4 regions of the Pseudomonas sp. SA233 genome follow, and region 1 is predicted to be linked to each of the others. Evidence: predicted binding sites of a transcription regulator. Region 1 holds the regulator's gene; each other region holds the start of a gene.

Region 1 (7,777 bases):
CGGTGATGCCCTGGTTGTTGTACTCGAGCAGGGCATTGCCATAGAACTGCATCAGGCTGCGCTTGAAGTTTTCCTGAAAGCGCTGCATCTGCTCGGGGGTAGCCTTGCGCGAGTACTTGACGGTCATGATGCTTTTGGAAATACCGTCAGCGTCCACCACCGGGCCGAGGATGCGGTTCAGCGCATCATAGAAGGCATTGGGGTTGGACTTGTACTGTTCCTTGTTGGCCTTGAGGTCGCCCAGCAGTTCAGTGGTGGTGCCCTGAACCACATCGTGTGGCGTCTGCGCAGCCACGGTCAGCAGGGGCAAGGCTGCCAGCAGGACCAGCAGGCCACGTCGCAGGATGGAAATCATGGAAACTCCTTAATTAGCTGGTTGCGCTTCTTTCGGTTCCTTGCCAACGGAGTTGAGCAGGAACTTGCCAATCAGATCTTCCAGCACCAGTGCCGACTGGGTGTCGTGGATGGTCCCGCCGTCCTTGAGCACCTGGTCCTCACCGCCCACGCTGATGCCGATGTACTTCTCGCCAAGCAACCCGGCGGTCAGGATCGAGGCAGTGGAGTCGGTCGGCAGGTTGTCCACCGACTTGTCCAGCTGCAGCGTCACCCGACCGGTGTAGGAATCGCGGTCCAGATCGATGGCGGTAACCTTGCCGATGGTCACACCGGCCATGGTCACTTTAGCTCTGACCGTCAAACCGGCGATATTGTCGAAGTAGGCATAAACTTTATAGGTATCGCTGCTCGGGCTGGCCGACAGCCCGCTGACACGCAGGGCGAGCAGCAGCAGCGCCAGGATCCCGGCCAGGAGGAACAGGCCGACACCGATTTCCAGGGTGCGGTTTTGCATCAGAAATCTCCAAACATCAAGGCGGTCAGAATAAAGTCCAGACCCAGCACTGCCAACGAGGCATAGACCACGGTCTTGGTGGTGGCACGGCTGATCCCTTCTGAGGTGGGCTCACAGTCATACCCCTGGAATACGGCGATCCAGGTCGTGACGAAGGCAAATACCAGGCTCTTGATCAGCCCGTTGAGCACGTCGTCGGTGAACGAAACACTGTTCTGCATGTTGGCCCAGAACGAGCCCTCGTAGACGCCCAGCCAGTCCACCGCCACCCACGAGCCACCCCAGATGCCGACCACGCTGAAAATCAGCGCCAGCAACGGCAGCGAGATGAAACCGGCCCACAGGCGTGGCGCGACGATGTACTTGAGCGGGTCGACGCCGATCATTTCAAGGCTCGACAACTGCTCGGTGGACTTCATGTTGCCGATTTCTGCGGTCAGCGCCGAACCGGCACGGCCGGCGAACAGCAACGCCGTCACCACCGGGCCGAGCTCACGCAGCAGGGTCAGGGCGACCATCTGCCCCACCGCCTGCTCCGAGCCGTACTTGGTCAGGATGCTGAAGCCCTGCAGCGCCAGCACCATGCCGATGAACACCCCGGACACAACGATGATCGCCAGCGACAGCACGCCCACCGAGTACAGCTGCTTGGTCAGCAGCTGGAAGCCGCCGCCGATGCCGCCACGGCCGATCAGCGCATGGAACAGGAACAGGCAGGAGCGCCCCAGCACCGCCAATACGTCGATGGCCGAGCGCCCCAGCAGGCGGACGCGTTCGAGTAAGGATTTTCTGCGCATCAACGCGCTCCCAGCAGGTCGGCGCGGTAGTCAGGCGCAGGAAAATGGAAAGGCACCGGGCCGTCCGGGTCGCCCTTCATGAACTGGCGAATGCGCGGGTTATCCGAGCCCATCAGCTCGTCAGGCGTCCCCTGGCCCAGCACCTGGCCATCACCTACGACATAGATGTAGTCGGCGATGCTGGCGGTTTCCGCCAGGTCGTGGGAAACGACGATGCTGGTGATACCCAAGGCATCGTTGAGCAGGCGGATCAGACGCACCAATACACCCATGGCGATCGGGTCCTGGCCGACGAACGGCTCGTCGTACATGAGAATCTGCGGGTCCAGGGCAATCGCACGGGCCAACGCCACACGGCGCTTCATGCCACCGGACAGCTCGTCGGGCATCAGGTCGATGGCACCGCGCAGCCCCACGGCCTGCAGCTTCATAAGCACGATATCGCGGATCATCTCGTCCGACAGCTGGGTGTGCACGCGCAGCGGGAACGCGACGTTCTCGAACACATCGAGATCGGTGAACAGCGCGCCGCTCTGGAACAGCACCCCCATTTGCTTGCGGGCATCGAACAGGTCGCTGCGCGACAACGTCGGCAGGTTCTGCCCGGCAACCCAGACCTCACCGCTGGAGGGGCGCAACTGCGCGCCCATCAGGCGGAGCAACGTGGTCTTGCCGCAACCCGATGGCCCCATGATACCGGTGACCTTGCCGCGCGGGATGCGAATGTCGACGTTGCTGAAAATGCTGCGCGAACCACGTTTGAAGGTAACCCCCTTCAACTCGACCGCGTAGGCGCTATCCACACTCATCTAGACTCCTTGCTGGTGCAGCCTCGTCCTAATGGACGTCGGCCTCCACCTGGAAGGCACAAGCGCCCCTGGCAGGCCGAATAGCGGCGAACTATAGCACCGCTGACAGCGCCGCCCCAAGGTCGGCTAGCGAGTCGTTCAGCCCTGCGACAGGCTGGCGAGACATTCACCACGGCAATCGAAAGCGTGAGGGTTTCTTTCATTGCAGCTATAATCGCCGCCTTTTCATCAGGCATTGCTTTTTCGACATGAGCCAATCCAGCGAGCTGATCCAATCCGCCCAACGCACCCTGCGCCTGGAACTCGAGGCCGTAGAGGCCCTGCTGGCGCGCATCGACGACAATTTCGTCAAGGCCTGCGAACTGATCCTGGCCAGCAAGGGCCGGGTCGTCGTGGTCGGCATGGGCAAGTCCGGGCACATCGGCAACAAGATCGCCGCCACCCTGGCCAGCACCGGCACACCGGCATTTTTCGTGCACCCGGCCGAAGCCAGCCATGGCGACATGGGCATGATCACCCGCGATGATGTCATCCTTGCCCTGTCGAATTCCGGCAGCACTGCCGAAATCGTCACCCTGCTGCCGCTGATCAAGCGCCTGGGCATCAAGCTGATCAGTCTGACCGGCAACCCGGACTCGCCCCTGGCCCAGGCTGCCGAGGTCAACCTCGACGCCCGCGTCGAACAAGAGGCCTGCCCGCTGAACCTGGCCCCTACCTCCTCCACCACCGCATCGCTGGTGCTGGGCGACGCGCTGGCCATTGCCCTGCTCGAAGCCCGCGGCTTCACCGCCGAGGACTTTGCCTTCTCGCACCCGGGTGGTGCACTGGGCCGCCGCCTGCTGCTCAAGGTGGAGAACGTGATGCACGCCGGCGACGAACTGCCCCAGGTGCCCCGCGGCACCCTGCTCAAGGACGCACTCCTTGAAATGTCCCGCAAAGGCCTGGGCATGACCGTGATCGTCGAAGCCGACGGCAAGCTGGCCGGGATCTTCACCGACGGCGACCTGCGCCGCAGCCTGGACCGCAACATCGACGTCCACACCACCCTGATCGATCAAGTCATGACCGTGCACGGCAAGACGGCCCGCGCCGAGATGCTCGCGGCCGAGGCCCTGAAGATCATGGAAGACCACAAGATCGGCGCCCTGGTGGTGGTGGACCGCGAGGACCGCCCCACCGGCGCCCTGAACATGCACGACCTGCTGCGCGCCGGCGTGATGTAAAGGAGCAATGGAATGAACCAGGACCTCATGCAACGCGGCAAAGGCATCAAGCTGGCAGTGTTCGACGTGGACGGCGTGCTCACCGACGGGCGCCTGTACTTCCTCGAGGACGGCAGCGAGTTCAAGACCTTCAACACCCTCGACGGCCAGGGCATCAAGATGCTCATGGCCTCGGGCGTGACCACCGCGATCATCAGCGGGCGCAAGACCCCGGTGGTCGAGCGCCGGGCGAAGAACCTCGGCATCCCGCACCTGTACCAGGGCCGCGAGGACAAACTGGTGGTGCTGGACGGCCTGCTCGCCGAACTGGGCCTGAGCTATGCTCAAGTGGCCTACCTTGGCGACGACCTGCCCGACCTGCCGGTGATCCGCCGGGTCGCACTGGGCATGGCGGTGGCCAACGCCGCGCCGTTCGTTCGCCAGCACGCCCATGGCGTGACCCAGGCACGTGGCGGCGAAGGCGCGGCCCGTGAATTCTGCGAACTGATCATGCAGGCCCAGGGCACCCTGGACGCTGCCAACGCCAACTACCTGTAAGGCTGCCCATGTTCAGCAAGAAAGCCCGCAACATTGCGCTGCTCGCGGTAATCGCCGCCCTGCTGGTGGCGATCGGCTACTGGAATGTCAGCCCGGAAAGCTTCCTCGACAAGCCTGTGGCCCAGGTCGACGAAAGCGCCATCGACTACTACGCAGTCAACGCCCACAGCGTGCAGTTCCTGCCCGACGGCAAGCTGCAGTATGAAATGACCGCTGACAAGGTCGAACACCTGAAAGCCAGCGAAATCACCCTGCTGACCACGCCGGACCTGCACCTGTACCGCGGTACCGAATACCCGTGGCACGTACAGAGCACCCGCGCCGAGGTCAACCCGGACGGCAGCGAAGTCGAACTGATCGACAACGTACGGGTCGCCCGCACCGACGAAAAGCAGCGCGAAATGATCATTACCAGCTCACGCATGACCGTGTTCCCGCAGAAGCAATATGCGCAGACCGAGCAAGCCGTTAGAATCGACGGCGCCGGTGGCACAACTACGGGCAAAGGAATGAAAGCGTATTTGAAAGAAGGCAAGATGGACTTGCTCTCTAACGTAAGAGGACAGTATGAGGCTCGTTAAAACCCTCCCCCTTTTGCTCAGCCTGAGCGCAGCACTGGGAAGCGCGAGCGCCCTCGCCCTGCCGAATGACCGTGACCAGCCTATCCGCATCCAGGCCGACAACGCCCACCTGGACGACAAGCAGGGCGTGGCCACCTACACCGGCGACGTGATCATCACCCAGGGTTCGATGATGATCAAAGGCAACACCGTGACCATCACCCGTTCCGCCTCCGGCGACATCGACGTGGTGACCTCGGTGGGCAACCTGGCCTACTTCGAGCAGCAGCAGAGCGCAGCCAAGCCGGACAAGATGAAAGGCTGGGCGGTGACCATCCAGTACCAGTCGCAGAAGGACATGGTGATCCTCACCGACCGCGCCAAGGTCGAGAACGAAGGCAACACCACCGAAGGCGAGAAGATCGTCTACAACACCCAGACCCAGGTGGCGACCGCCGGTCGTGGTGGCAACGTGACCTCGCCGCGTCAGCGTATCGACATGGTGATCCAGCCCAAGAAGAAGGCCGAGTAAATGGCAACCCTCAAAGCCCAGCACCTGGCCAAGAGCTACAAGGGGCGGCAAGTCGTACGCGACGTCAGCCTGTCTATCGACAGCGGCCAGATCGTCGGCCTGCTCGGCCCCAACGGCGCCGGCAAGACCACCTGCTTCTACATGATCGTCGGCCTGGTCCAGGCCGATCAGGGGCGCGTGCTGATCGACAACCTCGATGTCAGCCACCAGCCCATGCACGGTCGCGCCCGCGCGGGCATCGGCTATCTGCCGCAGGAAGCCTCGATCTTCCGCAAGCTGTCGGTGGCCGACAACATCATGGCCATCCTCGAGACCCGCAAGGACCTCGACCGCGACGGCCGGCGCAAAGAGCTGGAAAGCCTGCTGCAGGAATTCCACATCAGCCACATTCGCGACAACCTCGGCATGAGCCTGTCCGGTGGTGAGCGCCGCCGCGTGGAAATTGCCCGCGCGCTGGCGACCGCACCCAAGTTCATCTTGCTGGACGAACCGTTTGCCGGTGTCGACCCGATTTCGGTCGGCGACATCAAGCAGATCATCCATCACCTCAAGGCCAAGGGCATCGGTGTACTGATCACCGACCACAACGTGCGTGAGACCCTGGATATCTGCGAAACCGCCTATATCGTCAATGATGGCCGGCTGATCGCCGAAGGCGACGCCGAAACCATCCTGGCCAACGACCTGGTCAAAGAAGTTTACCTGGGCCACGAGTTCCGGCTCTGAGCCCGGCACGCGCCTGGAGTACTGGCAAATAGCCCTGGAACCTGGGGTAAAGTGTTACGGTACTCTAGGCAAACGCTACAATTTAAGGCATAAAACTTGCTTGATCTGGCGCCCCGGCGCCCTCGTGTAGTGGATGGCGCATGCGCGCCGGCGAACAAGGTATTAAGCCCCAGCCATGAAACCATCGCTCGTCCTAAAAATGGGCCAGCAACTGACGATGACACCGCAGTTGCAACAGGCCATCCGCCTGCTCCAGCTCTCCACCCTGGACCTCCAACAGGAAATCCAGGAAGCGCTGGAGTCGAACCCGATGCTCGAACGTCAGGAAGACGGCGACGACTTCGACAACAGCGACCCGATGGCGGACAACGCCGAGAACAAGCCGGCCGCTGAAGTCCAGGACAACAGCTTCCAGGAAAGCACGACCAGTGCCGACACCCTGGAAGACGGTGAATGGAGCGAGCGCATCCCCAACGAACTGCCGGTCGACACCGCCTGGGAAGACATCTACCAGACCAGTGCCAGCAGCTTGCCGAGCAACGACGACGACGAGTGGGACTTCACCACCCGCACATCGGCCGGCGAAAGCCTGCAAAGCCACCTGCTGTGGCAACTGAACCTGGCTCCGATGTCCGACACCGACCGCCTGATCGCCGTCACCCTGATCGACAGCATCAACGGCCAGGGCTACCTGGAAGACACCCTCGAGGAGATCTGCGCCGGTTTCGATCCGGAGCTGGATATCGAGCTGGACGAGGTCGAAGCGGTACTGCACCGCATCCAGCAGTTCGAGCCAGCAGGCGTTGCCGCCCGCACCCTTGGCGAATGCCTGTTGCTGCAATTGCGCCAGCTGCCCGCCAGCACCCCGTGGATGGCGGAAGCCAAGCGCCTGGTCACCGACTTCATCGACCTGCTCGGCAGCCGCGACTACAGCCAGCTGATGCGTCGCATGAAAATCAAGGAAGACGAGCTGCGCCAGGTCATCGAGCTGGTACAAAGCCTCAACCCGCGCCCCGGCTCGCAGATCGAGTCCAGCGAGCCTGAGTACGTGGTGCCCGACGTCATCGTACGCAAGGACAGCGACCGCTGGCTGGTGGAGCTGAACCAGGAGGCCATTCCGCGGCTGCGCGTAAACCCGCAGTACGCTGGCTTTGTGCGCCGGGCCGACACCAGTGCCGACAACACCTTCATGCGCAACCAGCTGCAGGAAGCGCGCTGGTTCATCAAGAGCCTGCAAAGCCGCAACGAAACCCTGATGAAGGTGGCCACGCAGATCGTCGAGCATCAACGCGGCTTCCTCGACCACGGCGACGAAGCGATGAAGCCCTTGGTGCTGCATGACATCGCCGAAGCGGTGGGCATGCACGAGTCGACCATTTCGCGGGTAACCACGCAGAAATACATGCACACCCCGCGTGGCATCTACGAACTGAAATACTTTTTCTCCAGCCACGTCAGCACCTCCGAAGGCGGAGAATGCTCGTCTACGGCTATCCGCGCGATCATCAAGAAACTGGTTGCGGCGGAAAATCAGAAAAAGCCATTGAGTGACAGCAAGATCGCTGGTTTACTGGAGGCACAAGGCATCCAGGTAGCCCGTCGCACCGTCGCCAAGTACCGCGAGTCCCTCGGCATCGCACCGTCGAGCGAGCGCAAGCGACTGATGTAGCCCCTGAGATGTGCCACAGCGTTTGTGGGGCAGGTGCAAGACCTGCCTCTTTATGCACGGGCAACAAAGGAGAA
Region 2 (7,777 bases), 1.5 Mb from region 1:
CTGGATGAATTCCAGGGCCTGTTCCAGGGTGTGGCGAACCGGCGGTACCAGGGCGATGACTTCGTCTTTGCCCGAAGCACGCATGTTGTCGAGCTTCTTGCCTTTGGTCGGGTTCACGCCCAGGTCGTTGTCACGGCTGTTCAGGCCGATGATCTGACCGTTGTAGATGTCCTGGCCGTGCTCGATGAACAGCTTGCCGCGAGCCTGCAGGGTTTCCAGCGAGTAGGTCAGCGCCTTGCCGGTCTCGATCGAAACCAGTACACCGTTCAGACGACCGGACATCTGGCCGGCTTTCATGGTGTCGTAGCGATCGAAGATCGAGGTCAGGATGCCAGCACCGTTGGTCAGGGTCAGGAACTGGTTACGGAAACCGATCAGACCACGAGCAGGTACGTTGTACTCCAGACGTACACGGCCTTTGCCATCCGGCGCCATGTTGGTCAGGTCGCCCTTACGCAGGCCCATTTCTTCCATGACCTTGCCCTGGGATTCTTCAGGGATGTCGATGGTGACGTTCTCGAACGGCTCCTGCTTCACGCCGTTGACTTCGCGGATGATCACTTCAGGGCGGCCTACAGCCATCTCGAAGCCTTCACGACGCATGGTTTCGATCAGAACCGACAGGTGCAGCTCACCACGGCCGGAAACCTTGAACTTGTCAGCCGAGTCGCCTTCTTCAACGCGCAGTGCAACGTTGTACAGCAGCTCTTTGTCCAGACGTTCCTTGATGTTACGGCTGGTGACGAACTTGCCTTCCTTGCCGCAGAACGGCGAGTCGTTGACCTGGAAGGTCATCGAAACGGTCGGCTCGTCAACGGTCAGTGGCTTCATCGCCTCGACGTTGTTCATGTCGCACAGAGTGTCGGAGATGAACAGCTCGTCGAAACCGCTGATGCAGACGATGTCGCCAGCCTGGGCTTCTTCAACGTCGACGCGGTGCAGGCCGTGGTGGCCCATCAGCTTGAGGATACGGCCGTTACGCTTCTTGCCTTCGGTGTCGATGGCAACAACCGGGGTGTTCGGCTTGATACGACCACGGGCGATACGGCCAACGCCGATAACACCGAGGAAGCTGTTGTAGTCCAGAGCGGAGATCTGCATCTGGAACGGGCCATCGACGTCAACGTTCGGCGCCGGTACGTTGTCGACGATCGACTGGTACAGCGGGGTCATGTCTTCGGCCATGTCGGTGTGGTCCAGACCGGCGATGCCGTTCAGGGCCGAGGCGTAGACAACCTGGAAGTCCAGCTGATCATCGGTGGCACCGAGGTTGTCGAACAGGTCGAAGATCTGGTCCAGAACCCAGTCAGGACGCGCACCCGGGCGGTCAACCTTGTTGATCACGACGATCGGCTTCAGGCCAGCTTCGAAAGCCTTCTTGGTCACGAAGCGGGTTTGCGGCATCGGGCCGTCCTGGGCATCGACCAGCAGCAGCACGGAGTCGACCATCGACATTACACGCTCAACCTCGCCACCGAAGTCGGCGTGGCCGGGGGTGTCGACGATGTTGATGTGGTAGCCGTTCCAGTTGATGGCGGTGTTTTTCGCCAGGATGGTAATGCCGCGCTCTTTTTCCTGGTCGTTGGAGTCCATCACGCGCTCGTCGTTGAGCTCGTTACGCTCCAGGGTGCCGGACTGGCGCAGGAGTTTGTCGACCAGGGTGGTTTTACCATGGTCAACGTGGGCGATGATGGCGATGTTACGCAGATTTTCGATCACAACTGTATCTCGATCAGAGGATTCGGTTGCCGCCAGTGTAGGCGGCGAATATGTACGGTTTGAGGCTCAGCGGGCCCGGTGGTCGGGAGGGCGATGGCGGATGCTGCCGCCATACAGCCCTGGCGTCTTATGCCGGACGATAAACACGCACATTGGCATGTCCCTCACTGAGCAGGTGGTGTGCGTGCAGACGGCTCATCACACCTTTGTCGCAATACAGCAAGTACTGGCGGTTGGCATCCAGCTGCTTGAACTTGCTGTTGATGGCATAGAACGGCATGGCCTGGACTTCGATACCGTCCAGCACCAGAGGTTCGTCTTCCTGGGCATCGGGGTGACGAATGTCGATGACGATCTGGCCGGGCAGCGCCTCGGTCACTTCCTCGATTTCGATGTCCTTGCCCAGTTCGTCGATCACATGGTCGATGGAGATCAACCGGGCGCGTTCCAGGGCGCGCTCCAGCACGGCCATGTCGAACTGCTTCTCTTCATGCTCCATGCGGTGGCGCTTGGCGTGGGTGGTCGGGTTTACCGAGATCACGCCGCAGTATTCTGGCATGTGCTTGGCGAAGTCGGCAGTGCCGATCGCGTAGGCCTGGTCGATGATGTCCTGCTTGTGGCTGGCCAGCAGGGGGCGCAGCACCAGCTTGTCGGTGGCCGAGTCGATGATCGACAGGTTCGGCAAGGTCTGGCTGGACACCTGGGAAATCGCTTCGCCGGTGACCAGGGCATCGATCTCCAGGCGGTCGGCCATGTGCGCGGCACCACGCAGCATCATGCGTTTGAGGGTCACGCCCATGTAGCTGTTGTCGACCTTGTTCAGAATCTCGCCGACCACTTCCTCGAACGGCACGCTGATGAACAGCACGCGCTGGCTGCTGCCGAACTTCTTCCACAGGTAGTGAGCCACTTCCATCACGCCCAGCTCGTGGGCACGGCCACCGAGGTTGAAGAAGCAGAAGTGGGTCATCAGGCCGCGGCGCATCATCTGATAAGCCGCCACGGTGGAGTCGAAGCCACCGGACATCAGTACCAGTGTCTGCTCCAGGGCGCCCAGCGGGTAGCCGCCGATGCCCTGGTGCTGGTTATGGATCACGTACAGGCGCTGGTCACGGATTTCGATGCGCACCAGGACTTCCGGGTTTTTCAGCTCGATGCCGGCGGCGCCGCACTGCTGGCGCAGCTGGCTGCCGACGTAACGGTCGACGTCCATCGAGGTGAAGTCGTGGTGACCACCGCGCTTGCAGCGCACGGCGAAGTGCTTGCCGGCCAGCAGGTGGCCGAAGTGCTGCTTGCACTTGGCGACGATGTCATCGAAGTCGCCGAGCGGGTATTCCTCTACCTGCAGGAAGTGGGTGATACCCGGGGTGCAGGTGAGGCGCTCGATCATCTCGCGCTGGACCTTTTCGTCTTCGACGCGGGTGACCACTTCGAGATTGTCCCAGACACCATCGACCACGAGCTCAGGATCGAGGTCCTTGAGCACGTTGCGGATGTTCTTGCCGAGCTGGCGGATGAAGCGCTTGCGCACCGGCCGGCTCTTGATGGTGATTTCTGGGAAGACTTTGACGATAAGTTTCATTGGTTAACAGCGCGCGCAGGGCCTGCCGAAAATGAGGGGCGCGAATTATAGCGGAAATTGCTCAGGATTTGACCAACTTTTGTACAGAAGGTCGGATTTATATTGCCTGCACCGGCCTCATCGCCGGCAAGCCAGCTCCCACAGGCTATCCACAGTCCTCAAGACCTGCGCCCTACCTGTGGGAGCTGGCTTGCCGGCGATGAGGCCCCCAAAGAAAGCACACAACTCAAGCAATGCACACTATTGGTGCACTGCTACCAAAATTCGCATCTTAAAAGTGCACTTTTCCCCAGCACCCCACTCCCAGATGCCCGCAAACGCCCCCTTTTATCCCGCCCTCGCCATTTTCGGGCACTGGCATGCAATTTGCTCCCTTGTGAGGCAGGTAAGCTTGGCCGACTATCCGCGCCCGGCAACACCCTTTTTCCAGGGCAGCGGCCCACCGCGCTCTAGACCATCCGGAGGACAACATGTCGAAGTCGGTTCAACTCATCAAAGATCATGACGTCAAGTGGATTGATCTGCGTTTCACGGACACCAAAGGCACTCAGCACCACGTGACCATGCCGGCGCGTGATGCACTGGAAGACGACTTCTTCGAAGTCGGCAAGATGTTCGACGGTTCCTCCATCGCTGGCTGGAAAGGCATCGAAGCCTCCGACATGATCCTGATGCCGGTCGACGAAACTGCCGTACTGGACCCGTTCACCGAAGAGCCGACCCTGATCCTCACCTGCGACATCGTCGACCCGTCGAGCATGCAAGGCTACGATCGTGACCCTCGCGCCATTGCCAAGCGCGCCGAAGAGTACCTGAAGAGCACCGGCATCGGTGACACCGTATTCGCAGGCCCGGAGCCAGAGTTCTTCATCTTCGACGAAGTGAAGTTCCAGTCGGACATCTCCGGCTCGATGTTCAAGATCTTCTCCGAGCAAGGCTCGTGGATGACCGGCGCTGACGTGGAAGGCGGCAACAAAGGCCACCGTCCAGGCGTGAAGGGCGGCTACTTCCCGGTTCCGCCGTTCGACCACGACCACGAAATCCGTACTGCCATGTGCAACGCACTGGAAGAAATGGGCCAGACCGTCGAAGTTCACCACCACGAAGTGGCGACTGCCGGCCAGAACGAAATCGGCGTCAAGTTCAACACCCTGGTGAAGAAGGCTGACGAAGTACAGGCGCTGAAGTACGTCGTGCACAACGTTGCCGACGCCTACGGCCGCACCGCCACCTTCATGCCGAAGCCACTGTACGGCGACAACGGCTCGGGCATGCACGTGCACATGTCGATCTGGAAAGACGGCAAGAACACCTTCTCGGGTGAAGGCTATGCCGGCCTGTCCGACACCGCCCTGTACTTCATCGGCGGTATCATCAAGCACGGTAAGGCCCTGAACGGCTTCACCAACCCGTCGACCAACTCCTACAAGCGTCTGGTCCCAGGCTTCGAAGCCCCGGTAATGCTGGCCTACTCGGCTCGCAACCGTTCCGCCTCGATCCGTATTCCTTACGTCGGCAGCCCGAAAGCCCGCCGTATCGAAGCTCGCTTCCCGGACCCATCGGCCAACCCATACCTGGCCTTCGCGGCCCTGCTGATGGCCGGCCTGGACGGTATCCAGAACAAGATCCACCCAGGCGATGCTGCCGACAAGAACCTGTACGACCTGCCGCCTGAAGAGGCCAAGGACATCCCGCAGGTTTGCGGCAGCCTGAAGGAAGCTCTGGAAGAGCTGGACAAGGGCCGTGCGTTCCTGACCAAGGGCGGCGTGTTCTCCGACGACTTCATCGATGCCTTCATCGAGCTGAAGAGCGAAGAAGAAATCAAGGTCCGCACCTTCGTTCACCCGCTGGAATACGAGCTGTACTACAGCTGCTGATCTGATCGGCGCCTCACGCCGATGACATGATCACGAACGGCCTCCTTCGGGAGGCCGTTTTCGTTTCCGTGGCTGCCTCATCGATTTCATACAGAACCGGCAGATGCCGCTGACATTTCGCCGCCCCCTCAGCACGCAGGGTAGGCGTCCCTTCAGTCAAAGGACATCACGCCATGCGCAAACTTCTACCTGCAATGATTACCGTATCCGCCCTCCTCACCGGCTGCGCCAGCAATGGCACCGCGCCAGGCCAGGCAACGTCACAGGTGCTTCACCGCGCCACCGGCAGTTGGGACGGTACTCCCTATCTCGATTACCCCGAAGGACGACCAGTGCTGTCGCTTGTGAAAGTCAGCATTCCTGCCCACACCACCCTTGGCTGGCACTGTCACCAGGCACTCAATCTAGGCTATCTGACCGAGGGGCGACTCGAGGTGGAAACCCGTGACGGCAAGCGCACAAGCCTGGTTGCAGGCCAGACGCTGGCCGAACTTCAAGGGGAAGTGCACCGCGGGCACACCACTGCGCAACCCGCCACTGTCATGGTGTTCCACGCAAGCAATGAAGACCTGGGGTTTTCAACGCCAGAAGCCGAATGCCCGCCAACTGTGCGATAAACCCTGAAACCACCTATGCTCCATATTGGTGCATGCTGTGGACTAACGCCCCCGAATGCATCCCAAAAGCGATCACATGAACCGTTTAATCAGTTCATTCTGGTGCGATTTTTCCCGTTTCCAGGGCTTTATCGGCAAATTCCGCTTCTTTTCGGAGCCTTGGTTTGGTTCTTGCATTTTTTGCCCAAAGACTGGAATCAGCGGATCCACCGCGCGCCCGACCATGGCCGCGCCCATGCCCGACACGCGCCAAAAGAGGTCGACGACGCCCTATGACCATCAGCGATGCCCAGCACCGTCTACTTCTGGACAACCTGACCACCGCCACGCTGCTGCTCAACGCCGAGCTGCGCCTGGAGTACATGAACCCGGCCGCGGAAATGCTTCTGGCAGTGAGTGGCCAGCGCAGCCATGGGCAGTTCATCAGCGAGCTGTTCACCGAGTCGACCGAAGCGCTCAGCTCGCTGCGCCAGGCGGTCGAGCAGGCGCACCCGTTTACCAAGCGCGAAGCGCAGCTCACCTCGCTGACCGGGCAGACCATCACCGTCGACTACGCGGTTACGCCGATCCTGCACCAGGGCCAGACCCTGCTGCTGCTCGAGGTGCACCCGCGCGACCGGCTGCTGCGCATCACCAAGGAAGAAGCCCAGCTGAGCAAGCAGGAAACCACAAAGATGCTGGTGCGCGGCCTGGCCCACGAAATCAAGAACCCCCTTGGCGGCATCCGCGGCGCAGCCCAGCTGCTGGCCCGCGAGCTGCCTGAAGAAGGCCTGCGCGACTACACCAACGTGATCATCGAGGAAGCCGACCGCCTGCGTAACCTGGTCGACCGCATGCTCGGCTCGAACAAGCTGCCGTCGCTGGCCATGACCAACATCCACGAAGTGCTTGAGCGGGTTTGCAGCCTGGTCGAGGCCGAAAGCCAGGGTTGCATCACTTTGGTGCGCGATTATGACCCCAGCCTGCCTGACGTATTGGTCGACCGCGAGCAGATGATCCAGGCCGTACTCAACATCGTGCGCAATGCCATGCAGGCGATCAGTTCGCAGAACGAACTGCGCCTGGGCCGCATCACCCTGCGCAGCCGTGCCCTGCGCCAGTTCACCATCGGCCATGTGCGCCATCGCCTTGTGGCGAGGGTGGAGATCATCGACAACGGCCCGGGCATCCCGCCGGAACTGCAGGACACCCTTTTCTATCCCATGGTCAGCGGTCGCCCGGACGGTACCGGGCTGGGCCTGGCCATTACCCAGAACATCATCAGCCAGCACCAGGGCCTGATCGAGTGTGAAAGCCATGCAGGCCACACCGCATTCTCGATCTACCTGCCCCTGGAACAAGGAGCCACCGCCTCATGAGCCGAAGTGAAACCGTATGGATCGTCGACGATGATCGCTCCATCCGCTGGGTCCTGGAAAAAGCCCTGCAACAGGAAGGCATGACCACCCAGAGCTTCGATAGCGCCGATGGCGTGATGGGCCGCCTGGCACGCCAGCAACCTGACGTGATCATTTCCGACATCCGCATGCCGGGTACCAGCGGCCTCGACCTGCTGGCACAGATCCGTGAGCAGCACCCGCGCCTGCCGGTCATCATCATGACCGCCCACTCCGACCTGGACAGCGCCGTTGCGTCGTACCAGGGCGGTGCATTCGAGTACCTGCCCAAGCCATTCGATGTGGACGAGGCGGTCTCGCTGGTCAAGCGCGCCAACCAGCACGCCCAGGAGCAACAAGGGCTGGATGTGCCGCAGAGCCTGGCGCGCACCCCGGAAATCATCGGTGAAGCACCGGCAATGCAGGAGGTGTTCCGCGCCATCGGCCGCCTCAGCCACTCCAACATCACCGTGCTGATCAACGGTGAGTCCGGTACCGGCAAGGAGCTGGTGGCCCACGCCCTGCACCGCCACAGCCCGCGTGCGGCCTCACCGTTCATCGCCCTGAACATGGCAGCCATCCCCAAGGACCTGATGGAGTCCGAGC
Region 3 (7,777 bases), 320 kb from region 1:
GCCACATTGCACGAACAGGCTGTCGGCATGCTGGCGGATGGTGGTGCCGGCTGGCGGCAGCACCAGCGGGTAATGTCCAACCTCCCCGCGCTCTACTGGCTTGCTGGCCAGTAGCGGGTGGCCTGGCCGCACCACCAGGCTCATCGACTCGCTGTACAGGTGCTCGAACGACAGGCCCTGGATCTGCGGGCTGTCGGTCATGCGCCCGACCACCAGTTCCAGTTCGCCGAGGCGCAACTGGCCGAGCAGCTGCGCGCTGACCCCGGTGACCACACTGATCACCAGCGCCTCATGCCGCTGGTGCAGGCGGCACAGCACTTCGGGCATGAGCAGGCCTTCGACCGTGGACAGCACACCGATGCGCACCTGCGACGGCGCCCGCGCCTCGCCACGCAGGCTGCTGACGCCATCGCGCAGGGCCTGCACGCTGGGCCCGGCGTAGCGCATGAAACGCGTGCCGGCCGGGGTCAGCTCGACGCCCTGACGGCTGCGCGCGAACAGGCGCGTTTCCAGCAGGTCTTCGAGTTCCTTGAGGGTCTTGGAGATGGCTGGCTGGCTGATTGCCAGGATGTCGGCAGCCCTGGCCAGGCTGCCCTGCCGGGCAATCTCCAGGAAGCACAGCAGGTGGCGGTACTTGATGCGGGTGTCGAGGTTCATGGGCTCAAGCTTACCGCATGCAGATAGCCTGTACCGGCCCTTTCGCGGGTGAACCCGCTCTCATAGAACAACACATGACTCATTGGTTCGGCGAGGTTCTGTAGGAGCAGCCTTGTGCTGCGAAGAGGCCGGTACTGACAAAGCCTGTCTGTCGCTTGTACCGGCCTCTTCGCAGCACAAGGCTGCTCCTACAAAGGACGCGTCAGACGAGCGATATTTGTTCTCTGCGCGACAGCGCAGCCCAAAAGGGCTGGGTAATCTCCCACAAGGATCTCCGCAGTTCTCCAGACCTGTGCAGGGCCTGTGGGAGCAGGCGTGCCCGCGAAGAGGCCGGTGCAGGCGGCAGATGAATATCAGGCCACAGCCAACTCCACCGCCTCCCCGTTCAACCGCACCGGCCACACCCGCAAGCGCTGCCCGCTATCCTCCAGGCACTCCCCGCTCTCCAGGCTGAAGTGCTGCTTGTACAACGGCGCCGCCACCACCAACTCCCCCTGCAAGCTACCGACCAGCCCGCGCCCGATGATGTTGGCCCCGGACCGCGGATCGCGATTGCCCACCGCATACAGGCTCTGCTCCAGCCCAGGCAGGTAGAACAACGCCACCTGCACACCGTCAAGCCACACCACCACGCCAGAGTCGGCCACCAGGTCATCGGCCTGGCACACCACCTGCCAGTTCTCGTGGGTTTTCACAGCAGCATTGGACAAGTTCATCAGACAGCCTCCTCGACGGTTGGGATCAGGTGCAGTGGCGCAGCAGGCCGGCGCTGTTCGCGTTCGCGCACGAAGTGCACGTCCGGGTCGGCGCGGCGGTCGTTGACGAAAGTACGGAAGCGCTTGAGCTTCTCGGGGTCGTTGAGGGCGTTGGCCCATTCGCATTCATACTGGTCGACCACATGCTGCATCTGCGCCTCCAGCTCGCTGGCCAGGCCCAGGCTGTCGTCGAGGATCACCTGCTTCAGGTAGTCCAGCCCACCTTCCAGGTTCTCGCGCCACACCGAGGTGCGCTGCAGTTTGTCGGCGGTGCGGATGTAGAACATCAGCACGCGGTCGATCAGGCGCACCAGGGTTTCGTCGTCGAGGTCGGTGGCGAACAGTTCGGCGTGCCGCGGGCGCATGCCGCCGTTGCCGCATACGTACAGGTTCCAGCCCTTGTCGGTAGCGATCACGCCGATGTCCTTGCTCTGTGCTTCGGCGCATTCGCGGGTGCAGCCGGACACCGCGAACTTGAGCTTGTGCGGGCTGCGCAGGCCTTTGTAGCGGTCTTCCAGGCGCAGGGCCATGCCGACGCTATCCTGCACGCCATAACGGCACCAGGTGCTGCCGACGCACGACTTTACCGTGCGGGTCGACTTGCCGTAGGCGTGGCCGGTTTCGAAGCCGGCCTCGATCAGCTCGCCCCAGATCAGCGGCAGCTCGTGCAACTGGGCGCCGAACAGGTCGATGCGCTGGCCGCCGGTGATCTTGGTGTACAGGTCGTACTTTTTCGCCACCTGGCCGATCACGATGAGCTTGTCGGGGGTGATTTCACCACCGGGGATGCGCGGCACCACCGAGTAGGTGCCGTTCTTCTGCATGTTGGCCATGAAGGTGTCGTTGGTGTCCTGCAGCGGCACCAGCGCCGGGTCCATGATCGGCTGGTTCCAGCACGAGGCGAGGATACTGCCCACCGCCGGCTTGCAGATGTCGCAGCCAACGTGGCCCTTGCCGTGGCGTTCGAGCAGTTCGTTGAAGGTGCGGATACCCTCTACCCGCACCAGCCCGTACAGCTCCTGACGGGTGTAGGCGAAGTGCTCGCACAGGCTCTTGTCCACCGCCACGCCGCGAGCGGTCAGCTCGTGCTCGAATACCTGCTTGAGCAGTGCCGCGCAACCACCACAACCGGTGGCGGCCTTGGTGCAGCCCTTGACTGCGGCAAGGTCGCCGCAGCCGCTGTCGATGGCGGCGCAGACCGCGCCCTTGCTGACGTTGTGGCACGAGCAGATGGTCGCGCTGTCGGGCAGCGCATCGGCGCCCAGGGCCGGTGCGCCGCCGCCTTGCGGCAGTATCAGTGCCGCCGGGTCGGCTGGCAGGGCGATGCCGTTCTGGGCGTATTGCAGAAGGGTGTCGTAGTAGCTGTTGTCGCCCACCAGCACCGCACCGAGCACGTGCTTGCCGCTGGCATCCACCACCAGCCGGCGATAGGCGCTGTTGGCTTCGTCGATGAAGCGGTAGCTGCGTGCGCCCGGAGTGGCGCCATGGGCATCGCCGATGGAGCCGACATCCACGCCCAGCAACTTGAGCTTGGTCGACATGTCGGCACCGGTGAATTCGCCAGCGGCTTCACCCATCAGCAATGCCGCCAGGTTGCGCGCCATGCTGTAGCCCGGGGCGACCAGGCCGAACACGCTGCCGTTCCACGAGGCGCACTCGCCGATGGCAAAGATGCGTGGGTCGCTGCTGCGGCAGTGGTTGTCGATCACCACGCCACCACGCGCGGCGATGTCCAGGCCACAGGCACGGCCCAGGGCATCCTGCGGGCGGATACCTGCGGAGAACACGATCAGATCGGTTTCCAGATGCTCGCCGCCATCGAAGTTCATGCGGTAGCGGTAGTCTTCACCCGCACTGATCGACTGGGTGGCCCGCGACAGATGCACGCCAACACCCAGCGCTTCGATCTGTGCCTTGAGCGCGGCACCGCCCTCGCCGTCCAGCTGCACCGGCATCAGCCGTGGGGCGAATTCCACCACGTGGGCTTCCAGGCCCAGCGACTTGAGAGCGTTGGCTGCTTCCAGGCCAAGCAAGCCACCGCCCACTACCACGCCACGTCGGGCACTGGCTGCGGCAGCGCGGATGCCGTCGAGGTCGTCAAGGGTGCGGTAGACCAGGCGGGCATTGCCGCTGGAACCTTCGATCGGTGGCACGAAGGGATAGGAACCCGTGGCCAGCACCAATTGGTCGTAGCCGTAACGGCCCTCGGCGGTAACCACTTCGGCGTGCTCACGGTCGATTTCCAGCACCGCTTCACCGAGGTGCAGGTGCACACCGTTGGCGCCGTAGAAGTCCTGCCCGCACAGAGCCAGGGTTTCGGCACAGCTGCCGCCGAAGTACTCGGACAGGTGCACGCGGTCGTAGGCACGCTGGCGCTCTTCGCCGAACACATGCACTTCGAAGCGCTGCAAGGCGCCGCGGCTGACCAGTTGTTCGACGCAATGGTGGCCGACCATGCCGTTGCCGACGATGACCAGTCGCTCTCGTTGCCCGCTGCTCGCTGTTGCCTTCATAAGCCGATCCTCGATCAAAAAAAAAAGCGCCTGGAGCCGAAGCTCCAGGCGCCTTTGCCTGTATTCATCACGGTAGGGGGCCCGGGTTGATCGCCGTTGATCAGTGGGCTTTGTTGTATCCAGGGTAAAGCAGGGAGTGTGCCAACTGGGTTGCCTGTGCCGGCCTCTTCGCAGCACAAGGCTGCTCCTACAGGTTTCGCGCCCCCTTGCAGGAGCAGCCTTGTGCTGCGAAGAGGCCGGCACAAGCGATCAAACTGCACAACCGGGGTGCACCACACCCCATCCCGGTGCACTCAGTACACGTCGCGCCGATAGCGCTTGGCTTTGCTCAAATCCTCAACATAAGCCGCAGCCGCCGCGGCATCCATGCCGCCATGCTCGGCGACGATGACCCGCAACGCCGCATCCACATCCTTGGCCATGCGCTGCGCATCGCCACACACATAGAAGTACGCGCCCGCCTCCAGCCACTGCCACAACTGCGCGCCCTGTTCCAGCATGCGCTGCTGCACATAGACCTTCTCGGCCTGGTCGCGTGAAAACGCCGTGTCCAGGCGCAAGTGCCCTGCAGCCTGCCAGGCCTGTAGCTGCTCCTGGTAATAGAAATCGGTTGCTGCGTACTGCTCGCCAAAGAACAGCCAGTTAGCCCCTTTCGCCCCACGTGCCTCTCGTTCTTCGAGAAAGGCCCTGAACGGCGCAATGCCGGTGCCGGGACCGACCATGATCACCGGCACGCTGTCGTCCTCGGGCAGGCGAAAGTGCTTCGACACCTGCGGGAAGATGGCAACCTTCAGCGCCTGCGCACGGTCGGCGAGGAAGCTTGAACACACCCCTTTGCGCGCGCCATAGCGCACCGTGGAAACGGTCAGATGCACCTGCTGCGGGTGCGCCAGCGGGCTGGAGCTGATGGAGTACAGACGCGGCTGCAAGGGCTTGAGCAACTCCAGCCAAATGGCCAACGGCAGTTGCTGAGGAAAGGCGCGCAGAACATCGACCAGTTGCCGCCCCCACAACCAGTCCTGCAGCTCGGCCTTGCAATCGGGCTGCAGCAGGCGCTGCAGGTCCGGGGCATTGCCGGCGAAGGCCTGCAACTGCTGCGTGGTGACCTTGGCGATTTCCAGGTGCGCTTGCAGGGCTTCGGTCAGCGGCATGGCGGGCTGGCCTTTCAGCTCGACCATGGTCTGGCCATCGAGCTGTATCAGCGCCAGCAGCTCGTCGACCAGGGCGGGACAGTTGCGCGGCCACACGCCCAGGGCATCACCGGCGGCATAGGTGAAGCCGCTGCCGCTCAGGTCGAACACCAGTTGACGGGTTTCCTTGGTAGCACCCGGGCCGTTGAGCAGGCGGTTTTCCAGCAAGGTGGCAGCCCAGGGTTGCTGCTTGCCATAGGCCGCCACGGGCGCAGGCTCGGTGACCGGTTGCGGTGCAGCAGCGCGGCCTAGCGTGGGCAGCAGCGCATCCAGCCAGGCGGCGAAGGCGTCGTCGAAGTCCGGCTCGCAGTCCACCCGCTGCAGCAGGCGCCGCCCGCCCAGCTCGGCCAGGCGTTGGTCGAGTTTGCGGCCAAAGCCGCAGAACTGGTCGTAACTGGAGTCGCCCAGGGCCAGCACGGCAAAAGGCAGTTCGGCGCAGTGGGCGCCCTCCTCGCCCTGCAAGGCTTGCCAGAATGCCGCTGCGCTGTCGGGCGCGTCACCATCGCCAAAGGTGCTGGCGATCAGCACCACGCTGGCGGCGCCCTGCAGCTGGCGCGGGCTGACCGCTTCCATGCAGCTGAGCTGCACGTCGAGGCCGGCACCGCGCAGGCGCTCGGCACAGCGTTCGGCCAACAGCTCGCCGTTGCCGGTTTGCGAAGCCCACAGCACCTGGTGCCGTGGTGCCACCAACGCCGCATCGGGCAGCACCGCCGGCTGGGCGAACAGCCCGGCCAGCAAGCCATCGACGAACAACCGGCGGTTGGCGGCCAGCGGCGCACTGGCCGGCAGACAGGGCACGCCCTCGGCGCGGGCCTGGTCCAGGCCCAGCAGAAAGCCTTGCAGGTAATGGCGCTCTTCCTCGGCCAGCACCGGAGCTGGCAGGGTGTCCAGGCCAAGCAGACGGGACAGGGTGGCGGTCGGCATGCGGGCAGGCTCCGGATTGGCAGTGTTCAGATCAAGGGCTTCGATGCGCTCACCGGCAACCCGCTCCAGGGTCACGGCACAATGCTTGAACGCCGGCTGCAGCGACAGCGGGTCGACCGCATCGCAGGTCACGGCGTTGATCGCCAGTTGCTCGCCGATCAGGTCATTCCAGTGAAACGGGGCAAAGCAGTTGCCAGGCATGACCCGGTCGCTGATTCGCGCGGGCAGCACGGCTTGCCCGCGGCGCGAGCGAATGGCCACCTGGTCCTTTTCGGCGATGCCCAGCCGGGCAGCATCGTCGCGGTGGATTTCCACGAAGGGGCCGGGCTCCAGCTTGTTCAGCGCCGGGACCTTGCCGGTCTTGGTCAGGGTGTGCCACTGGTGCTGCACGCGGCCGGTATTCAGCACCATGGGGTAATCGGCATCCGGCAGCTCCGCCGCCGGCAACCAGGGCCGGGCGAAGAAGCGGGCCTTGCCGCTGGCGGTCGGGAAGGCCAACACCGGGCGCTCGCCCTGGGCATCGCGCAACAGCGTCTGGCTATTGCCGTCGTTGCGATAGCGCAGCGGGCTGCGCGGGTTGTCGCGGCCCGGAGCGCAGGGCCACTGGTGTGGCTGCTCGCGCAGTTCGGCATAGCCGATGCCCCGCAGGTCGTAGCCGGTGACCGGGTTGTGGAAGCGGCGGATTTCCTCGTACACAGCTTCCGCATCGGGGTAGTCGAAGGCGTCGGCATAGCCCATGGCACAGGCGACTTGAGCGATGATCTGCCAGTCTGGCAGGCTCTGCCCGGGCGGTTCGACGGCACGTGGCATGAGGGTGAGGTTACGCTCGCTGTTGATCATCACGCCCTCGCCTTCGGCCCAAAGTGCAGCCGGTAGCAGGATGTCGGCGTAGCGGTTGGTCTCGGTGTCGAGGAAGGCATCCTGGGTAATTACCAGTTCGGCCTGGCGCAGGCCGTCGATCACCTGCTGGCGGTTGGCGACACTGGCCACCGGGTTGCTGCAGATGACCCAGCAGGCTTTTACCACGCCGCTTTTCATCTGCTCGAACAGCGCCACCGTGCCCTCGCCGCCTTCGCTGCGCAGGCTGCCCGGGGCCAGTTGCCACTGCTGCTCGACGAAGGCACGGTCTTGCGCTACCAGCGCCGAGCGCTGGCCTGGCAGGCCGGGGCCCATGTAGCCCATCTCGCGGCCGCCCATGGCATTGGGTTGGCCGGTCAACGAGAACGGGCCGCTGCCCGGGCGGCAGATCGCGCCCGTGGCCAGGTGCAGGTTGCAGATCGCATTGGTGTGCCAGGTCCCATGGATGCTCTGGTTAAGGCCCATGGTCCAGCAACTCATCCAGTTGCGGGCACTGCCGATCCATTCGGCGGCCTTGATGATGTCGGCCTCGGCCAACCCGGTGATGGCGGCCACGTGGTCAGGGGTGTAGTCATCGAGAAAGGCCGGCAGTTCATCCCAGCCTTCGGTATGGCGGGCGATGAAATCAGGGTCGGTGTGGCCGTTACGCAGCAGCAGGTGCAACAGGCCGTTGAGCAAGGCCATGTCGCTGCCGGGGCGCACCTGCAGGAACAGGTCAGCCTTGTCGGCGGTGGCACTGCGCCGCGGGTCGACGACGATCAGCTTGGCCCCCGCCTTGACCCGGTCGAGCAGGCGCAGGAACAGGATCGGGTGACAGTCGGCCATGTTGGCGCCGATCACCAGGAATACGTCGGCGTGCTCGAAGTCCTGATAGCTGCCG
Region 4 (7,777 bases), 2.7 Mb from region 1:
GCTGAGCGCCCGTGGCTTGGCCAGCGGCGAGGTGCTGCCGCGGCTGTCGTAGAGCGACGGAGAATCGCCACCCATGAGGATCCGGATCTGGTTGTTGGTGACGTGCTGCTGCACCTGGATGATCCGGCCATTGGTCTCGTTGAGCTGCTGGCAGGCTTGCATCAGCTGGCTGATCACATCGAGTTGCTGCAGCAGCAGTTCACCGTTCGGCGATTGTGCCGCCACGGCCTCCACTCCGGCGCGATCAGGGCTCAGGCCAAGGCTGGAAAGCAGGTTGTTGCGCCGCAGGCCTTGCTGCTCCAGCAGCACGATCAAAGACTGCTTGCGGGCCAGGATATTCTCCAGTGGCGCCATGTCGCGGCCGTGCAGGGCGATCGCTTCCTTTTGCAGAAGGTCCAGCAGTTCCTGCATAGGGGCAATGTCATCTTCGATCAGTTGCAGCAAGGTGGTGTCGTGCATGGCTAACTCTTGGCTTTTCTAGCGTCCGTGAAGTCAGCGCGCCGAACGGTCAGCGCTGGGCTTCGAAATCGAGCAGTTTGCTGGCGACCCGGCCGGCATCGACCTGGTAGCTGCCGTCGGCGATCGCCTGTTTCAACTGGGCCACACGGGCACTGTTGACCACCGGCTCGTCGCGCAGCTTGTCGCTGATCTTCTGCAACTGCTGGGCCTCTTGGCTGAGGTGTACCGCTTCTCCGCTGGCGCTGGTGGCGGTTGCCGCTTCCTGGCTGGCTGCCGGTTTTTCGGCGCTGCCGTTCGCGGTGTTGCCGCGCACGCCGCCCGTGACGGACGGAGAGTTATTCAAACGACTGAAGTCGATGACCATGATCAGAAACCTCTGGGTATTTGGACGCTTGCCTTGTTTTCGGCCAACCCGAAAGAAACTTTAGGCACAAATGCATAGCCGCCTGTCAGCAAGCTCGCGAACCCGTTTTCTGACACAGTTTAGGAAAAGCGGTTCCTCACCGCCAGCGCAAATCAGTGGGCTGGCTACATACTTACCTCGACCTGCCCAGGGCCGGTCACCCTGGCCTTGATCACCCGTTTGGAATTGAGGTTGCGCACCCGGATCTGTTCGCTCAGGCCACCCTTGCTCAGGGCTTCGCCGGGCATGCGTACACTCAGGCTGCCACTGCGGGCGATGATCACCACGTGGTCACCCTTGCGCACCACCTCGGCCTGTTCCAGGTGTTGCGGGGTGAGTACCTGGTCGATCACCGTGGGGCGCAGCATCTTCATGCCTACCGCCTGTTCCAGTTCGGTCAGGAAGCCTTGGCCCAGGGTGCCGACATCCCGCTCGCGCAGGGCCACATCGCCTTCGCCCACCACGTTGTCGCGCTTGAGCGGCCGGGTCACCACCACCACATCGCGGAACAGCCGCACGGTGGCCGGCACGAACACGGTCCAGGGCGCTGAGCCTTCGCAGCGTACCTTCACCGTGACGCGGCCCAGCGGCTGAGCCGGGCTTTCCAGCGAGGCGTCCAGCTGCTGGCTGCACAGCGGCATACGCAGGCGCGGATCCAGCGGGTTGACCTGGATCTCGTAACGGCCGGCGGTCTGGGTGGTGGCCAGATAATCTTCGACGCTGAATTCAAGAAACCCTTGAGTGACACCGATAAGCTGTTCAGGCAAGGTAAACGCGTCTGCTACCGTGCGAACGCCGGGCACCAGAAGGCACAGCATGGCCAGCGAGCCAGTCAGCAGGCGCGTCAATCGTCGGAAAAATGTCGTTTTCGTGTACATGGCGCTCAAAAAAGCAAAGCCCGTGCCGACTCGCTACCTGAGTTGCAACGAAAGGCTGAAACATAAAGGAGTCTGGCATGGCAGGTGTTATGGATTCGGTCAACCAGCGCACGCAGCTGGTGGGGCAGAATCGCCTGGAATTGCTGCTGTTCCGCCTCAATGGCGAGCAGCTTTACGGCATCAACGTATTCAAGGTCAGGGAAGTGCTGCAATGCCCTGCGCTGACCCTGCTGCCCAAGGCGCACCCGGTGGTGCGCGGTGTTGCCAATATTCGCGGGGCGACCATCCCGATCCTCGACCTGTCGATGGCCACCGGGTTGCGGCCGCTGCAGGAAGACACGCGCAACAGTTTCGTGATCATCACCGAGTACAACACCAAGACCCAAGGCTTCCTGGTGCACTCGGTGGAGCGCATCGTCAACATGAACTGGGAAGAGATCCATCCGCCACCCAAGGGCACCGGCCGCGACCACTACCTGACCGCGGTCACCCGGGTGGACAACCGCATGGTCGAGATCATCGATGTGGAGAAGGTGCTGGCCGAAGTGGCGCCGTCGTCCGAGTCGGTGTCGGCCGGGGTGATCGATGCCGAGGTGCAGGACAAGGCCGTGCTGCTGCGGGTGCTCACCGTCGACGATTCGTCGGTGGCGCGCAAGCAGGTCAGCCGCTGCCTGCAGACGGTGGGGGTCGAGGTGGTGGCGCTCAATGACGGCCGTCAGGCCCTGAACTACCTGCGCCAGCTGGTGGATGAGGGCAAGAAGCCGGAAGAAGAGTTCCTGATGATGATCTCGGACATTGAAATGCCGGAAATGGACGGCTATACGCTAACGGCAGAGATCCGCAGCGATCCGCGCATGCAAAAATTGCACATCTGCCTGCATACTTCGCTTTCCGGGGTGTTCAACCAGGCGATGGTCAAGAAGGTCGGTGCCGATGACTTCCTGGCCAAGTTCAAGCCGGACGACCTGGCCCAGCGGGTGGTCGACCGGATCAAGGCAACGCATTGAAGCAGCCGGGGGCAGGCCCCCCGGCACCAGTGATTTAAAAGAGGCGGCAGTAGTGTCTACGGGTAATTTGGATTTCGAACAGTTCCGGGTCTTCCTGGAGAAAGCCTGTGGCATCCTGCTGGGCGAGAATAAGCAGTACCTGGTCTCCAGCCGTCTCAACAAGCTGATGGAGCAACAGGGCATCAAGAGCCTGGGCGAGCTGGTGCAGCGCATCCAGGCCCAGCCGCGCGGCGGTTTGCGCGAGCAGGTGGTCGATGCCATGACCACCAACGAGACCCTGTGGTTTCGCGATACCTACCCGTTCGAGGTGCTGAAGAACAAGGTCATCCCAGAGTTCATCCGCAACAACCCCGGCCAGCGCCTGCGCATGTGGTCGGCGGCCTGTTCGTCGGGGCAGGAACCGTATTCCATCTCGATGGCCATCGACGAGTTCGAGCGTAGCAACCTCGGCCAGTTGAAGATGGGCGCGCAGATCGTTGCCACCGACCTGTCCGGCACCATGCTGACCAACTGCAAGACCGGCGAGTACGACAGCCTGGCGATTGCCCGAGGCTTGTCCCAGGAGCGCCTGCAGCGCTACTTCGACACCAAGGGGCCGGGGCGCTGGGCGGTCAAGCCGGCGATTCGCAGCCGCGTCGAGTTCCGCTCGTTCAACCTGCTCGACAGCTATGCCAGCCTGGGCAAGTTCGATGTGGTGTTCTGCCGTAACGTGCTGATCTATTTTTCGGCGCAGGTGAAGAAGGACATTCTGTTGCGTATCCACAGTACCTTGAAGCCGGGTGGGTATCTGTTCCTCGGGGCTTCCGAGGCGCTGAACGGGTTGCCGGACCATTATCAGATGGTGCAGTGCAGCCCGGGGATCATTTACCAGGCGAAGTAACCAAGAGGGCCGGCAGCGAAAGTTGCCGGCCTTTTTGTTTGCCTGTGCCGGCCTCTTCGCGGGTAAACCCGCTCCCACAGGTACCGCGCCGACCTTGAAAGCTGTGCAGAACCCGGTGGGAGCGGGTTTACCCGCGAAGAGGCCGGCGCAGGAGAAATGCTGACGTCAATTTTTTGTTTTGCCGCTTCTGCCGCCCGGCAATTGCCGCTTTCGCGCCCGAAGGCGGAAGGCCTTTGCCGCTTTTCTGGCATCACTCTGACAGCACCTTGCCCTGCAAGCCCGTATTTCCGGGCTTTCTGTTGGTTGGCACAGCCCTTGCTAAACCTTGCCCAACGATATTCCGGTCAACCTCCGAAGGTTTCCCCGACATGAGCATCAGCTTCGACAAGGCGCTTGGTATTCACGAAAAGGCCCTGGGCTTCCGCGCCCAGCGCGCCGAAGTGCTGGCCAACAACATCGCCAACGCCGACACGCCCAACTACAAGGCGCGCGACATGGACTTCGCCTCGGTGCTCGCTGCCGAAAGCGACAAGCAGCAGAGTGGCGGCCGTTTCAGCCTCGATCGTACCAACAGCCGCCATATCGAGGCCGAGGGCTTGGCCATGGCCGACGATACCCTCAAGTACCGCACGCCAACGCAGCCGTCGATCGACCAGAACACCGTGGACGCGCAGATCGAGCAATCGAACTACACCGAAAACGCCGTCGGCTTCCAGGCCAGCTTCACCTTGCTCAACAGTAAATTCAAAGGGCTGGTTTCGGCCCTGCGGGGAGAATGATCATGTCCCTTTCCAGTGTCTTCAACATTGCCGGTAGCGGCATGAGTGCGCAGAACACGCGCCTGAACACCGTTGCTTCCAACATCGCCAACGCCGAGACCGTGTCCTCGAGCATCGACCAGACCTACCGCGCTCGCCACCCGGTGTTCGCCACCACCTTCCAGGACGCACAGGCCGGCGGCAGCCAGTCGCTGTTCGAAGACCAGGGCGAGGCAGGGCAGGGCGTGCAGGTAAAAGGCATCGTCGAGGACCAGAGCAATCTGGAGGCCCGTTACGAGCCCAACCACCCGGCGGCGAACAAAGACGGCTACGTCTACTACCCGAACGTCAACGTGGTTGAAGAGATGGCTGACATGATCTCCGCCAGCCGCGCGTTCCAGACCAACGCCGAGCTGATGAATACGGCCAAGGCCATGATGCAGAAGGTCCTGACCCTCGGTCAGTGATAAGGAAACCAGACCATGGCAATCGATACCAACGGTGTGAACCTCAACGACGTGCTCGCGGCGTCGGGTGTAGGCACCAGCACCAAGAAGACCACGGACACCGCATCCAAGACCGGCAACGACTCGCTCGGCAAGGACGCGTTCCTGCAATTGCTGGTCACCCAGATGCAGCACCAGAACCCGCTGGACCCACAGGACAACGGTGAGTTCGTTGCCCAGTTGGCGCAGTTCAGCAGCCTGGAAGGCATTACCTCGCTGAACGAATCGGTCAACTCCATCACCAGCGCAATGGCCTCGTCCCAGGCCCTGCAGGCGTCCTCGCTGGTCGGGCGTTCGGTGGTAGTGCAGAACGACAAGGCCGTGGTCGACACCGCAGAAAGCTTCAATGCGCAGTTCGTCGTGCCGCAAGCCATCGGCGAAGCGAAGATCACCATCAAGGACAAGGACGGCAATACCGTCAAGACCATCGAGGTGGGCGAGCAGAAAGCCGGTTACGCCGATTTCATCTGGGACGGTACCAACAGCAGTGGCGAGAAAGTCGACCCTGGTACTTACACCTTCACTGCTACCACCACGGTGGATGGCAAGTCGGTGCAGATGAACACGCTGTTGCCAGCCAAGGTGACCAGCGTCAGTTTCAGTGCCGCCGGCGAAATGGTGCTCAACCTCGCCGGTGTTGGCAAAGTGTCCCTCTCCGACGTGCAAACCATCGGTATCTAAGGCCCGCTAGAGCGGCAAAAGGAGCGAATTCATGTCTTTCAATATCGGCCTTAGCGGTCTGTACGCAGCAAACAAGCAACTGGATGTCACCGGCAACAACATCGCCAACGTCAACACCAATGGCTTCAAGTCGTCGCGTGCCGAGTTCGCCGATGTCTATGCAGGTTCCAACCGCCTGGGTGTTGGCAAGAACCAGGTGGGTAACGGCGTGCGCCTGGCAGCGGTTTCCCAGCAGTTCACCCAGGGTGACGTCAACACCACCGGCAACGTGCTGGATATGGGGATCCAGGGGCAGGGCTTCTTCGTGCTGTCCGATAACGGCTCGCGCGTGTACACCCGTGCGGGTGCTTTCCAGGCCAGCAAGGACAATTTCGTGGTTACCTCGGACGGCCTGCGCCTGCAGGGCTATGCCGCCGACTCGACTGGCAAGATCCAGAAGGGCGTGCTGACCGATCTGCAGATCGATACGTCGGCGCTGCAGCCAAAGGCAACATCGCTGATCGACCAGGGCATCAACCTGAATTCTTCGGCCGCCGACATCCCGCTGGAAGTGGACGATGGCACTGGCGTGATGGTGCCGAACCTGCCGTTCGATCCTTCCGATCAGACGACTTACACCAAGTCTTTCCCGACCAAGGTGTACGACAGCCAGGGTAACGAGCACACCATGGAGCAGTTCTATCGCAAGACTGGCACCAATGAGTGGACCATGTACACCCTGGTCGATGGGCGCAACCCGTTTTCCCCATCCTCCACTGTGCCGCTGACTGGCACCATCAGCTTCAACAGCGATGGCTCGGTCAAGAGCATGACTGCGGACAATACCGGCCACCCGGCGGGCTCGTCGTTCACCGTGACCAACAACACCTTCACCATGACCGGCTGGGTGCCGGCGGTGGAAGATTCTGCGGGTAACTGGATCTCCAACGGCGCGGTGGGCAATGCCGATGGCATGCGCCTGGCGATGAACAGCACTACCTCCTACAACACCGAGACCGCGCGGATGTCGCAGTCCCAGGACGGCTACGCGACCGGTATCCTGTCGAGCCTGAGCATCGACTCGACGGGTGTGCTGTTCGCCAGCTTCAGCAACCAGCAATCCCGCGCCATCGGCCAGGTGGCCCTGGCCAGCTTCGCCAACGAGCAGGGCCTGCAGCAGATTGGTGGTACCCGCTGGACCGAAACCTACACGTCCGGCATCCCGGGCATCGATGCGCCGAAGACAGGTACCCTGGGCAGCGTCGAGTCCAACGCGCTGGAAGGCTCGAACGTGAACCTGACTCAGGAATTGGTCGAGCTGATCAAGGCGCAGAGCAACTACCAGGCGAACGCCAAGACTATCTCCACTGAAAGCACCATCATGCAGACCGTCATCCAGATGGCTTGATGCTTGCTGGCTGAGTGCATGTGGGCGAACCCCTTTGTCATGAAGGGGTTCGTCGTCTTTGCCGGAGGGGTCATGAAAAGGCTGGTTGTCACGTTGGTCGCTGCGTTCTGCCTGTACCAGGCCCAGGCCGGTACCGCGCCCTGGTGGCGCTGGGAAAGCCAGGTGGATGGGCGCCTGGTCTGCTCGCAATGGCCGCCGGGGGATGGCTGGAAGAAATTCGCCGGGCCCTACAGCAATGGCGCTTGTCGCGAGCCTTGATGAAGCCGGTACCGGCCCTTTGTTCATGACCGATTGATTTGGCAAGGCCGCTCAGTGGGACCGTTGCTCCCGAGGTTGGCGCTGTACCTGTAGGAGCGGCCTTGTGTCGCGAAAGGGCTGCAAAGCAGCCCCAGCAATCTATGCGGCGAAGCTGAAATCCTGGGGGCGCTTCGCACCCCTTTCGCGACACAAGGCCGCTCCTACAGATACAGCGCCAAGACAGTTGCTCCCGCAGAGGCCGGTACAAGTTTGCCGCCATCGGCAACCCGGCGCCGGATAACCGGCGTTCGCGACTTGAGCAAGGCCTCCAAAAGCCCGTATCCACGGGCTTTTTCATGATTTCGCAAAGTTGGTTCGGAACTTGCTTTCTAGCTCGCATAGCAACGGCGAGCGGCAAACGACCGCCAGTGCAATGGAGGATGACTGTGGACAAGATGCTTTACGTGGCCATGACCGGCGCGAGCCAGAATGCGCTGGCTCAGAAGGCGCACGCCAACAACCTGGCGAACATTTCCACCAACGGTTTCCAGCGAGATCTGGAGCAGGCCCGCTCGATGCCG

Evidence for each region. The regulator sigma-54, encoded in region 1, starts transcription at its own class of promoters, with help from an activator protein. The targets are predictions, from matches to a motif close to ANTGGCATNNANNTTGCTNT.
Region 2: the regulator sigma-54 is predicted to act here: its motif matches at 3,655-3,674, upstream of glnA (type I glutamate--ammonia ligase).
Region 3: the regulator sigma-54 is predicted to act here: its motif matches at 4,052-4,071, upstream of nirB (nitrite reductase large subunit NirB).
Region 4: the regulator sigma-54 is predicted to act here: its motif matches at 3,930-3,949, upstream of flgB (flagellar basal body rod protein FlgB).

What each region holds. Positions count from the first base shown of each region.
Region 1 covers NZ_CP096449.1:1,067,748-1,075,524, reverse strand. The annotation lists gene M1D87_RS05005 (MlaC/ttg2D family ABC transporter substrate-binding protein) at 1-355, opposite strand, end outside; gene mlaD (outer membrane lipid asymmetry maintenance protein MlaD) at 365-850, opposite strand; gene mlaE (lipid asymmetry maintenance ABC transporter permease subunit MlaE) at 850-1,647, opposite strand; gene M1D87_RS04990 (ATP-binding cassette domain-containing protein) at 1,647-2,456, opposite strand; gene M1D87_RS04985 (KpsF/GutQ family sugar-phosphate isomerase) at 2,705-3,679, shown strand; gene M1D87_RS04980 (KdsC family phosphatase) at 3,692-4,216, shown strand; gene lptC (LPS export ABC transporter periplasmic protein LptC) at 4,225-4,797, shown strand; gene lptA (lipopolysaccharide transport periplasmic protein LptA) at 4,784-5,308, shown strand; gene lptB (LPS export ABC transporter ATP-binding protein) at 5,309-6,034, shown strand; gene M1D87_RS04960 (RNA polymerase factor sigma-54) at 6,210-7,703, shown strand.
Region 2 covers NZ_CP096449.1:5,334,905-5,342,681, forward strand. The annotation lists gene typA (translational GTPase TypA) at 1-1,719, opposite strand, end outside; gene thiI (tRNA uracil 4-sulfurtransferase ThiI) at 1,847-3,301, opposite strand; gene glnA (type I glutamate--ammonia ligase) at 3,772-5,178, shown strand; gene M1D87_RS24480 (cupin domain-containing protein) at 5,352-5,795, shown strand; gene glnL (nitrogen regulation protein NR(II)) at 6,068-7,153, shown strand; gene ntrC (nitrogen regulation protein NR(I)) at 7,150-7,777, shown strand, end outside.
Region 3 covers NZ_CP096449.1:1,391,827-1,399,603, reverse strand. The annotation lists gene pcaQ (pca operon transcription factor PcaQ) at 1-657, opposite strand, end outside; gene nirD (nitrite reductase small subunit NirD) at 1,011-1,373, opposite strand; gene nirB (nitrite reductase large subunit NirB) at 1,373-3,925, opposite strand; gene M1D87_RS06495 (bifunctional nitrate reductase/sulfite reductase flavoprotein subunit alpha) at 4,219-7,777, opposite strand, start outside.
Region 4 covers NZ_CP096449.1:4,137,770-4,145,546, reverse strand. The annotation lists gene M1D87_RS19110 (flagella synthesis protein FlgN) at 1-459, opposite strand, end outside; gene flgM (flagellar biosynthesis anti-sigma factor FlgM) at 509-823, opposite strand; gene flgA (flagellar basal body P-ring formation chaperone FlgA) at 988-1,740, opposite strand; gene M1D87_RS19095 (chemotaxis protein CheV) at 1,818-2,747, shown strand; gene cheR (protein-glutamate O-methyltransferase CheR) at 2,800-3,627, shown strand; gene flgB (flagellar basal body rod protein FlgB) at 3,996-4,406, shown strand; gene flgC (flagellar basal body rod protein FlgC) at 4,409-4,852, shown strand; gene flgD (flagellar hook assembly protein FlgD) at 4,868-5,572, shown strand; gene flgE (flagellar hook protein FlgE) at 5,604-6,959, shown strand; gene M1D87_RS19065 (hypothetical protein) at 7,032-7,217, shown strand; gene M1D87_RS19060 (flagellar basal body rod protein FlgF) at 7,643-7,777, shown strand, end outside.